Regions from separate parts of the Pelosinus baikalensis genome, predicted to be linked through region 2. Evidence: riboswitches for the same ligand, from Rfam matches in the RefSeq annotation. Region 2 holds a riboswitch; the other holds the start of a gene.
What was found. A riboswitch is a leader RNA that binds a small molecule or an ion and turns the genes downstream of it on or off. The one in region 2 is predicted to bind cyclic di-AMP.

Region 1 (4,619 bases), on a different contig from region 2:
AATGAAAAAAATAATTGCGAGTATTGCAGCAGTTGTGGTAGTTCAGTTTTTTTCTCCCATAGTGCCTGCCCATGCCGCATCATTAAATGACCAATTGGCGCAAATCGCAGCACAGCAGGCCAATGTCGATCGAATACAACAATTATTACTATTGAAAAATCAATGGGAACAAGGCAATAAGCAACAGGTAATTGAGACGTTGGCGAAAACTGCTGTAAATCAGTCTAGCCAAATAAACACTGGCAGCAATATATTAGAACAAGTTAACGTAAATCAAACGGTTCAAAATGCATTGCGTGAGCAAATGGGGCAAAGGATTATAAGCAGAGTAGCTCCTTATGAAAAAGAATTAACAGCGATTGCTACATTCTTTAATAATCAGATTTTAGCACCTAAAGCTGTTAATGAAAGCGATTCTTTAACAGCGGCTCCGCAGAATTATAAAAAGGTTCTAAATATGACAGCAACAGCGTATGCACCAGGGACATTAGACAATGGTAAATGGGATACTAAGACTTATGTAGGAAGCAAGGTGCGTTCAGGAGTAGCAGCTGTAGATCCACGGGTAATTCCCATGGGAACGAAATTATGGATTGAAGGTTATGGTGAAGCTGTCGCAGAAGATCAAGGAAGTGCCATTAAAGGAAATCGTATCGATTTAGTCTTCAATGATCGTCAAGATGCTCTTGATTATGGTATTCAAAAAGTAAAAGTGTATGTGCTAAATTAATAAAAAAACAGCTCTAGTTTGTGACCTGCAAAGGTTACACAAGCTAGAGCTGTTTTTTATAGAAGGTATAAGAGTTACAGCCCGTTTATCATTAGGCAGAGACGTTATCTTAGTAATGTTGGCAGTAAAATCTTTGGTATAAGCATTTTCGTGATATAGTTTTATCGTCGCCAAAAGTAAATGCCTCCATTTTGTTAATTTTAACAGCATATAAATACTATTATACTATTTTCCTCCTTGAATACATATATTTTTAGAGAGTGTTCTATTAGGGAGGGAATAGTGTGACAATAGTAAAGATCAGGCGCCAACAGATATTTTACAGCGTTGCTATTCTATTGTTAATGAGTCTTATTTTTGGAATGGTAGGATTTGAATATATGGATGAGAAAGAATTAGCAGCGATTGAGAATCAAACAATGACTGCGCCTTCAGGAACAGTAAGTGTAGTTATTAAAATATCCCAAAGGATATTAGAGGTGTATAGTGATGGAAATTTACATAAGAAATATCGAATTGCTGTAGGTAAGAATAAGACCCCTACACCTATTGGAGAGTGGAATGTAGTATGGAAAGATTATAACTGGGGCACAGGTTTTGGTACTCGCTGGATTGGACTTAATGTACCATGGGGGATATACGGGATACATGGAACAAACAAACCTTGGTCTATTGGGCAGTTTGCTAGTCACGGCTGTATCCGCATGCGCAACAAAGATGTAGAAGAATTATTTGAATGGGTACCAATCGGCACTCCTGTGCGTATTGAAGGGCGTAAAATAAAAGTAGAACGTACTCTTAAACACCAAATAACAGGGTCAGATGTGTCCGTATTACAAATGAAGCTAAAAGAATTAGGTTATTTAAATAGCCGAGCTGATGGTATCTTTGGGACCGTTACGAAACAAGCCGTTGAAGCATATCAAGCAGAACATAATATGGAGATTACTGGTATTGTAACCAAACAAATGTCAGATTTGTTAGGAATTTGAACACCTAATTTTGACTATTTGCATAAAATATAGTATTATATCTATAATGCCGAATCCTTATAGGTACGGGGGAACCAATATAAAAACAGGGGATAATCCGTTAAAACGGAGGGGCGCGTTCTTCGATCTCTCTTTTCCCTATCCCGACAGCTAACCCCGGAGGCTGAACGTTAGGAGTTTTTTGTTATTGCGTTGTGCGTAATCAATAACCTCCGAAGCGTTAAAAAAGAGAGGTGAACAAATGAAAAAGGTTTATGTAGCAGTAGCATTAGCTTTTTGCATGCTGCTAAGTAGTGCTGTCGTTTTTGCCGCACCTGGGGACAAACTAATCAAGTTTGGCATGCGCGGTGAAGATGTGCAAATGGTTCAAAAATCACTTTTAGAAAAAGGTTTCTACTTCGATGAAGTTGATGGTGTTTTTGGGAAGGCAACATTAAAGGCAATTAAAGATTTTCAAATTAGCAACGGCTTACTGGCTGATGGAGTTGTTGGTAGAGAGACTTTACTGTGTTTAGGGCGTCCTGGCAGCGCTGACGGTAATCCGAGCAGGTATAGCAGGTCCTTAAATATGAGTGCATCTGCATATAGTGCTTATGATGATGGAAACTCCAATCATACATATGGTGGTAATTTAGTACGTAAGGGAATTGTAGCTGTTGATCCTAATGTAATTCCCCTTGGAACGAGGTTATTCATTCCTGGCTATGGTCATGCAATCGCAGATGATATCGGCGGTGCTATAAAGGGGAATAAGATTGATCTAGCCTTTGATAGCCATGGTGAGGCAATGCAATTTGGCAGAAAAAAAGTAATTGTATACATTTTAGATTAACAGGCGTAAAGCCTGTATTTTTTTTGAATTAAGTGTTTTTTCGTTTTTGATTTATTAGCTGGTATATAAAGATGAGTCAAATAAGATACTACTCTAAGACAGAAAAAACAGATTTAGTTTGAGGAGTGTATAGATTGGATATATCAGGGAATACATTAGCATTGTTGTTGGCTTTCGTTTCTGGTGTGCTCATGGCAGTACAGGGAGCTTTAAATGCAGGATTGAGTAAAGTTATTGGTCTTCTTGAGACCACTTTTATTGTGCATATTACAGGTACAATTCTGATCCTATTGCTATTATTCGGAATGAAAATGGGTAAGGGCGATTTATCCGCATTTGCCGAGGCACCTTGGTATGTTTATCTTGGAGGAGTAGTTGGCGTGGGAATTATTTATCTTGTAGCTGCTAGCATCCCAGAAGTAGGAGCGGCCAACGCAACAACCGCAATCATTGTGGGTCAAGTATTAACGGCCATAATTATTGATCACTTCGGTGCATTCGGCTTAGCGCAAATCAGCTATGGATGGAATCAAATATTAGGCCTTGTATTATTGGCAATAGGAGGAAAGTTACTATTAAGCTAAATTATTAGTAAATAAAAGCGTTATGATTTTACTGATTACATAGCAAACCAAAAGGCATTTTTAAAAGTTTTTAAGATCTTTCTTATTTAACAATTAAAGAAAGAGGAATAATATAGCTTGCAGTCGAACTATCATTAGTTATTTCAAACAATAATGACAGTAACGGAGGAATGCAAGTGAGCAATTTTGAAAATGACAAAATAAATTCGATTGTGGGACAAGGAAGAAAAAAATACTCTTTGACTTTTGGAGATGAAAAAACGAGCCATACGGGTCTTGATGATATTTATTTAGAAGTTGAAGAGCGTATAGTAGAGGCCATAAAATTTGGCGATCCATTTATATTTGAAGGATCAAATGAGCGAGGCAACCTTTTTTATACCATTGAGCGTACAGAAGAGGATTACATTCTTAGTGTTAAAGAAGTTACTGAGGAAACGGCTGATTTACTCAAAAGTACCTTGGAAAGTGTTAAACGGCTAGGAAAAGAAAAAATGGAAGAAATCATGGAAATTATGATCTTAGAAGAGATTGATATTGATATCAAAAAGACACGAGATCTGCCTCTCGAATCAAGTTATGAAGCTATTATTGCACTACTTCAGGAATTAAGAGAAGATGCAAACGAAGCTCTTATTGATAATTTAATTCGCCTTCAAGAGATCATCCGAGAATATGAAAGTGATTTTTGAATAAGTGCTGTGATCATAATAAAACTACATAAAAACTACTTGCAAAGCAAGTTTGAATACTCTATAATATAAAGAGTGCTCTACTGAATAATATTTTGATACAGCACATGTGCAATATAAAGGGGTTATAGCTCAGTTGGTTAGAGCGCTTCGTTGACATCGAAGAGGTCTGCGGTTCGAGTCCGCCTAACCCCACCAGTAAATTCAAGCCTTCGCAGGTATGCGGAGGCTTTTCTTATGTTAAGTTGTACCTTACGTTGTACTTTATCGTATTTTAAAATAGACATATTTAATAAATGTCTTCGACGTGCGGACATGTTTATTTGGTTTGTTTCCGTTGGCTTTTTAGACTACTCAAGACGTCTTGTATAACTGATGCTGTTTCATCTTGGATGCTTTCACAATCATTTTTAAATTATAGAAACCAGGACATACTAAAAGTAAGGCTAACATTCGAAGGAGGTACAATATGGCTGATCACATAGATGAATGGACAGAGATCAATAAATTTGTTCAAAAACTATCCGAAGAGGATCGATTAAAATTATTCCAAGAACTGAAGCGTTCCGGATCAGTTGAAAATCCCATCCAGTATACCGAAACACACCTAGAAGGCGGTATAGAGGAATATCGTGATAAAGGAGAGAATTTGCTCTCAAAGAACCTGAATGGTCGATGGACATAAAAAATAAATAATCTAACTTTAAACCGTAGTCAGAATACAAATTTATTTGACGATGAGGCAAGTGCTTATCGAGTGTAAATAAAGAAACTCCCTAAACATTTAGG
Region 2 (4,619 bases):
ATTCGGGTACTTATATTATTAAATACAGATTTGCCTCAAAAGGACATTAAGCATATTTATTTAAGAGAAGCAGTAGTGCTAAGGCAAGATCTTAAGCAGGAGAGTCATGTATCGGAATCATAAAGGTGGGCAGCTAAGAATCGAGGCGAGAAGATGAAGTCGATCTCAATTGTTGTACCTGTGTTTAATGAAGAAGAGAACATTCAGGTTTTTTATCAAGAAGTTTGCAAATATATGGAGCCTCTACCGTATTGTTTTGAATTGATTTTTGTAGATGATGGGTCAAAAGATGCGACTCCTTTCATATTGGAAAGATTAGCTCAGCAAGATCATAGGGTACGAGGTTTGATTATGGCGCGTAATTTTGGACACCAATTGGCTTTAACTTGTGGACTTGATTATGCGGAAGGGGACGGGGTGATTACCATGGATGGGGATATGCAGCATCCGCCGGAAATGTTGCCCCTCTTACTAACCAGATGGGAAGAGGGATATGAAGTAGTACAAACCATACGAATTAGTACGGAAGGTGTATCTTGGTTTAAATCCCTTACTTCTGCCTTATACTATAAAATAATTAACAAATTATCGAAGGTACATATACAAGAAGGTGGCTCTGACTTTCGTTTACTAGATAAAGCAGTAGTTCAAAGTTTTCGCCGTTTTAAAGAACGAGCACGCTTTATTCGCGGTATGATTGGAGCCATTGGCTATAAACAGGTTTTAGTAGAATTTGTTGCTCCAAAACGTTATGCAGGGACATCAAAATTTTCTCTAGGTAGGATGATGCATTTTGCTTTAGACGGCATTACATCTTATTCTAAGTTGCCACTTCGTTTCGCCTTTTATATAGGGCTACTTTTCGCCTTGATTAGCTTTAGTGTTACGATGCATGTTATCTATATTAAACTATTTACACTAGAAGCAGTACCAGGCTGGGCAACGATTACAGCTAGTATTTTACTTTTAGGTGGCTTGCAATTACTTGGGTTAGGTATTATTGGTGAATATGTAGGTCGTATATTTGAAGAAGTAAAACAACGTCCTTTATACTTGGTACGGGCAGAATATAAACGGCAGAAGCAGGAATAAAAGAGCTTTTGCTATTTCTTTATATTTAATATGTAATAATGAGAAATAAAATTGTAACCGATGAGTTACATAAAACATAGTATAAAATATAGTATAAAATATGTAAAAAGATGAGATATGTGGCAGGATTTTTTAGAAATAAAGCGAATAATACAAAAGTGCAGTTTTATAAATGCCTAATCAAGGCACAGGACCGGGGGAACCACAGTTTTGGGGTGAAACGTGTAGGGCGGCTTTACCATTGCCTGAAAGTAGGGGGATCTCAACCCTAACCCGTCAGCTAACCTCGGAGGCTAGTGAGAGGGGTATGCATATTGATTAAGTTTTTTCGAGTGGTAGTGTTCTTACTAGTTTTAGTAAGTGCAGGAACTATAACCTGCGCTGCTGCAGCCTATCATCAAGGTGACCAAGGAGACGATATCGCTAACATTCAAGCACAATTGAATGCTCTTGGTTACAATGCTGGTAGTTCTGATGGAGATTTTGGCGAAATGACAGCAAACGCAGTAAAAGATTTTCAAAAAGACAGGGGCTTGGATGCTGATGGAGTGATTGGCATGCAGACATATCGTGCTCTTATGGGCAGAGAAATGCCAGTAAGCCGTGATAGTTCCAGTGCTATCATACGAAGAATCGTACAGACAGCATTGAATTATCAAGGCGTACCGTATGTATTTGGTGGCACGTCACCAAATGGTTTTGATTGTTCGGGCTTTACTCGATATGTATTTGCGCAAGCTGGAGTTTACTTGCCAAGAGCTGCTGATGAACAGTATGGAGTTGGACAGTCTGTATCGTACAGCCGTTTGCAACCTGGAGATACAGTGTTCTTTACTACGTATGAAGCCGGTGCGTCTCATTCTGGTATTTATGTGGGAAATGGAAAGTTTATTAGTGCTACTTCTAGCCGTGGTGTCGTGATCGATCGATTGGACAGCGGTTATTGGGGAGCACGTTACTTAGGAGCGCGCCGAGTCTTATAATGTGGTTTATAGGAGGCAAAATGCCTCCTTACTTTTATTTAGTATTTAAATTAGAAAAATAAAGTACAAGAAGACTAGGTATTGCCAGATAACTTAGGTGGTAATCCTGGATTTTTATTATCTATATAAAATTGGTATGAAATAGGTTATAGTGTCATTAGATAAGGTAGAACAAATAGGTATTCGATTTTTTGTTCTTCAAATATTATAGTAACTTTATTTTTTTGCCGTTCTAATAAGAATCTTATTATTTGTAAAAAAGGGAAAGATATATATGATATATGATGTAATGAAGAAATTAAAGGAAAAAGGTTATCGCATAACACCCCAGCGGCGTATCATTATGGAAAAAATAGTGCAGACTGCAGGTTTATTAACCGCAGATGAAATTTGGAATTTGGTGCGTCAAGAATATAGCGATATAGGCTTAGATACGATTTATCGAAATATTAATATGTTAACAGAGAATGGTGTGCTGATACCGATAACTGGAATGGGGAAAGAACGAACACGTTATGAATTGGCCCATGCAAATCATCATCATCATGTAGTTTGTGTGAAATGTGGTAAAGCCGTTTGTATTGATTACTGTCCAATTGATGATGAATTTATAAAACTGCTTAGAAAGAGTGGATATGAACTTATTCGTCATAATGTAGAGCTATTAGGTTTATGTTCAAATTGTAAAACTCTGTGAGGAGAATCGATAATGTGTGAAGTGAAACTGTCTGATATTCATTTTTCCTATAATACCAATGTTGCGATCGATAATATATCTCTAACTATTTCACAAGGTGATTTTGTTGCTGTTGTTGGTCCTAATGGAGCAGGAAAAAGTACGATGCTCAAGATTATAGCCGGGCTTATAAAGCCAACAAGAGGACAAGTTCAGATTGGTGGGAAAAATATATTTACAGCAAAGGGACACGGGTTAATTGGTTATGTTCCCCAGAACTATGGAAAAAATGCTCAAGGATTTCCTGCAACTGTAAAAGAGGTTGTTGCTTTAGGTCTAACTTTGGGAGCTGCTGCTGCGAAAAAAAATCATCAGGCTGCTAACCATATTACGAATCACATGATGGAATTGGTAGGTGTAGAGCAGCTACGTGATCGGCGTATTGGTGAGCTTTCAGGAGGGCAGCAGCAAAGAGTAATGGTAGCGATGGCGTTAGCTGCCAATCCACAATTATTGCTCTTAGATGAGCCTACTAGTGGAATTGATTATGAAGCTAGTGCCAGAATCTATGAATTATTAGGAACATTAAATAAAAATCTTGGTATTACAATTGTTATGGTATCCCATGATATTGAAAAAGCTGTATCATGGGCAAATAAAGTAGCATGTATTAATCGCAAACTTTGTTTTTTTGGTAGCAGCAAGGAGTTTGATGATACGCATGCCCAAGCACGACATTTGTGGTACTATACAGGGCAGTGAGGCGAAAATATGGAATTTTTTCAATATGACTTTATTCAAAGAGCATTGCTGGCAGGTTTAATTACAGGTATTGTATGTCCACTAATTGGCAGTTTTGTAGTGGTGCGTCGTCAATCTTTGATTGGAGACGGATTAGGGCATATTGCTTTTGCCGGCGTAACAGGTGGATATATGGTAGGGCTGTATCCAGTAATGGGAGCTTTGATTTTAACGATAGCTGGTGCAGTAGGAATTGAATTAGTTCGTAGAAGGCATACCGAGTTTGCTGATATGGGGTTAGCAATATTTTTTTATGCTGGAGCAGCGATGGCTATTATTTTCAGTACTATGACACGAATGCCAAGTACAGGATTATTAAGTTTTTTATTTGGCAGTATTATTACAGTATCACTAACGGATGTAATGACAATAGCTGGTGCTGGTACTTTAGTCTTAGTTATTGTTTATTTTTTATTTGACAAGCTAATGTTAATGTCTTTAGATGAAGATATTGCAAATGTGGCAGGCATCAATACCGGGATGATTAATATGCTATTTAGCATATTAACAGCGTTGGTTGTAGTTGTTGGTATGACGATAGTTGGAATTTTGCTCGTTAGCGCCTTGATGATCGTACCTGTGGCAACAGCCCATTTATTACGAGTGGGATTTAAGGCAACGATGGGATGGGCAGTAATTTTCTCGATGTTATCTGTATTCATTGGGTTAACATCATCATTCTACCTGGATATTGCTCCAGGCGGTACGATTGTCATGACAGCCATATTATTGTATATTATTATGACAATCATTAGACAATGTATCGCTTTCAAAGAAAGGCGAAAAGAGCAAATATTATCTTCTTTTGGGGATGAGTAGCATTACTAAATTAGCATATTGGTGTATAATGGGAAGCACTGCCAATGAAGAAATAATATTAAAGAGTGTATGAACGATGGCCACTTGTCCAGCAAAATCTGCTGTAAGACTAGTGGCTATTTTTGTGAGCACGCCAGTCATGGGGAAAAAAATAATAACGCCCAATACATTAAGAAGAATATGTGCTACAGCTAAGCGTTTAGCAGCTAAAGAGGCGGTAACTCCAACGATAAAAGATGATAAGCAGG

Region 1: it holds a riboswitch for cyclic di-AMP, as region 2 does, so the genes downstream of both, LMF89_RS05995 (3D domain-containing protein) here and LMF89_RS20720 (C40 family peptidase) in region 2, are expected to answer to the same signal.

The regions. Positions count from the first base shown of each region.
Region 1 is NZ_JAJHJB010000005.1:177,141-181,759, forward strand. It holds gene LMF89_RS05985 (3D domain-containing protein) at 2-730, shown strand; gene LMF89_RS05990 (L,D-transpeptidase family protein) at 1,015-1,722, shown strand; cyclic di-AMP (ydaO/yuaA leader) riboswitch at 1,760-1,901, shown strand; gene LMF89_RS05995 (3D domain-containing protein) at 1,964-2,554, shown strand; gene LMF89_RS06000 (DMT family transporter) at 2,680-3,138, shown strand; gene LMF89_RS06005 (hypothetical protein) at 3,309-3,830, shown strand; tRNA gene LMF89_RS06010 (tRNA-Val) at 3,952-4,028, shown strand; gene LMF89_RS06015 (hypothetical protein) at 4,300-4,515, shown strand.
Region 2 is NZ_JAJHJB010000040.1:31,544-36,162, reverse strand. It holds gene aroH (chorismate mutase) at 1-123, shown strand, start outside; gene LMF89_RS20725 (glycosyltransferase family 2 protein) at 154-1,092, shown strand; cyclic di-AMP (ydaO/yuaA leader) riboswitch at 1,256-1,402, shown strand; gene LMF89_RS20720 (C40 family peptidase) at 1,407-2,075, shown strand; gene LMF89_RS20715 (Fur family transcriptional regulator) at 2,350-2,772, shown strand; gene LMF89_RS20710 (metal ABC transporter ATP-binding protein) at 2,785-3,513, shown strand; gene LMF89_RS20705 (metal ABC transporter permease) at 3,523-4,371, shown strand; gene LMF89_RS20700 (Na/Pi cotransporter family protein) at 4,348-4,619, opposite strand, start outside.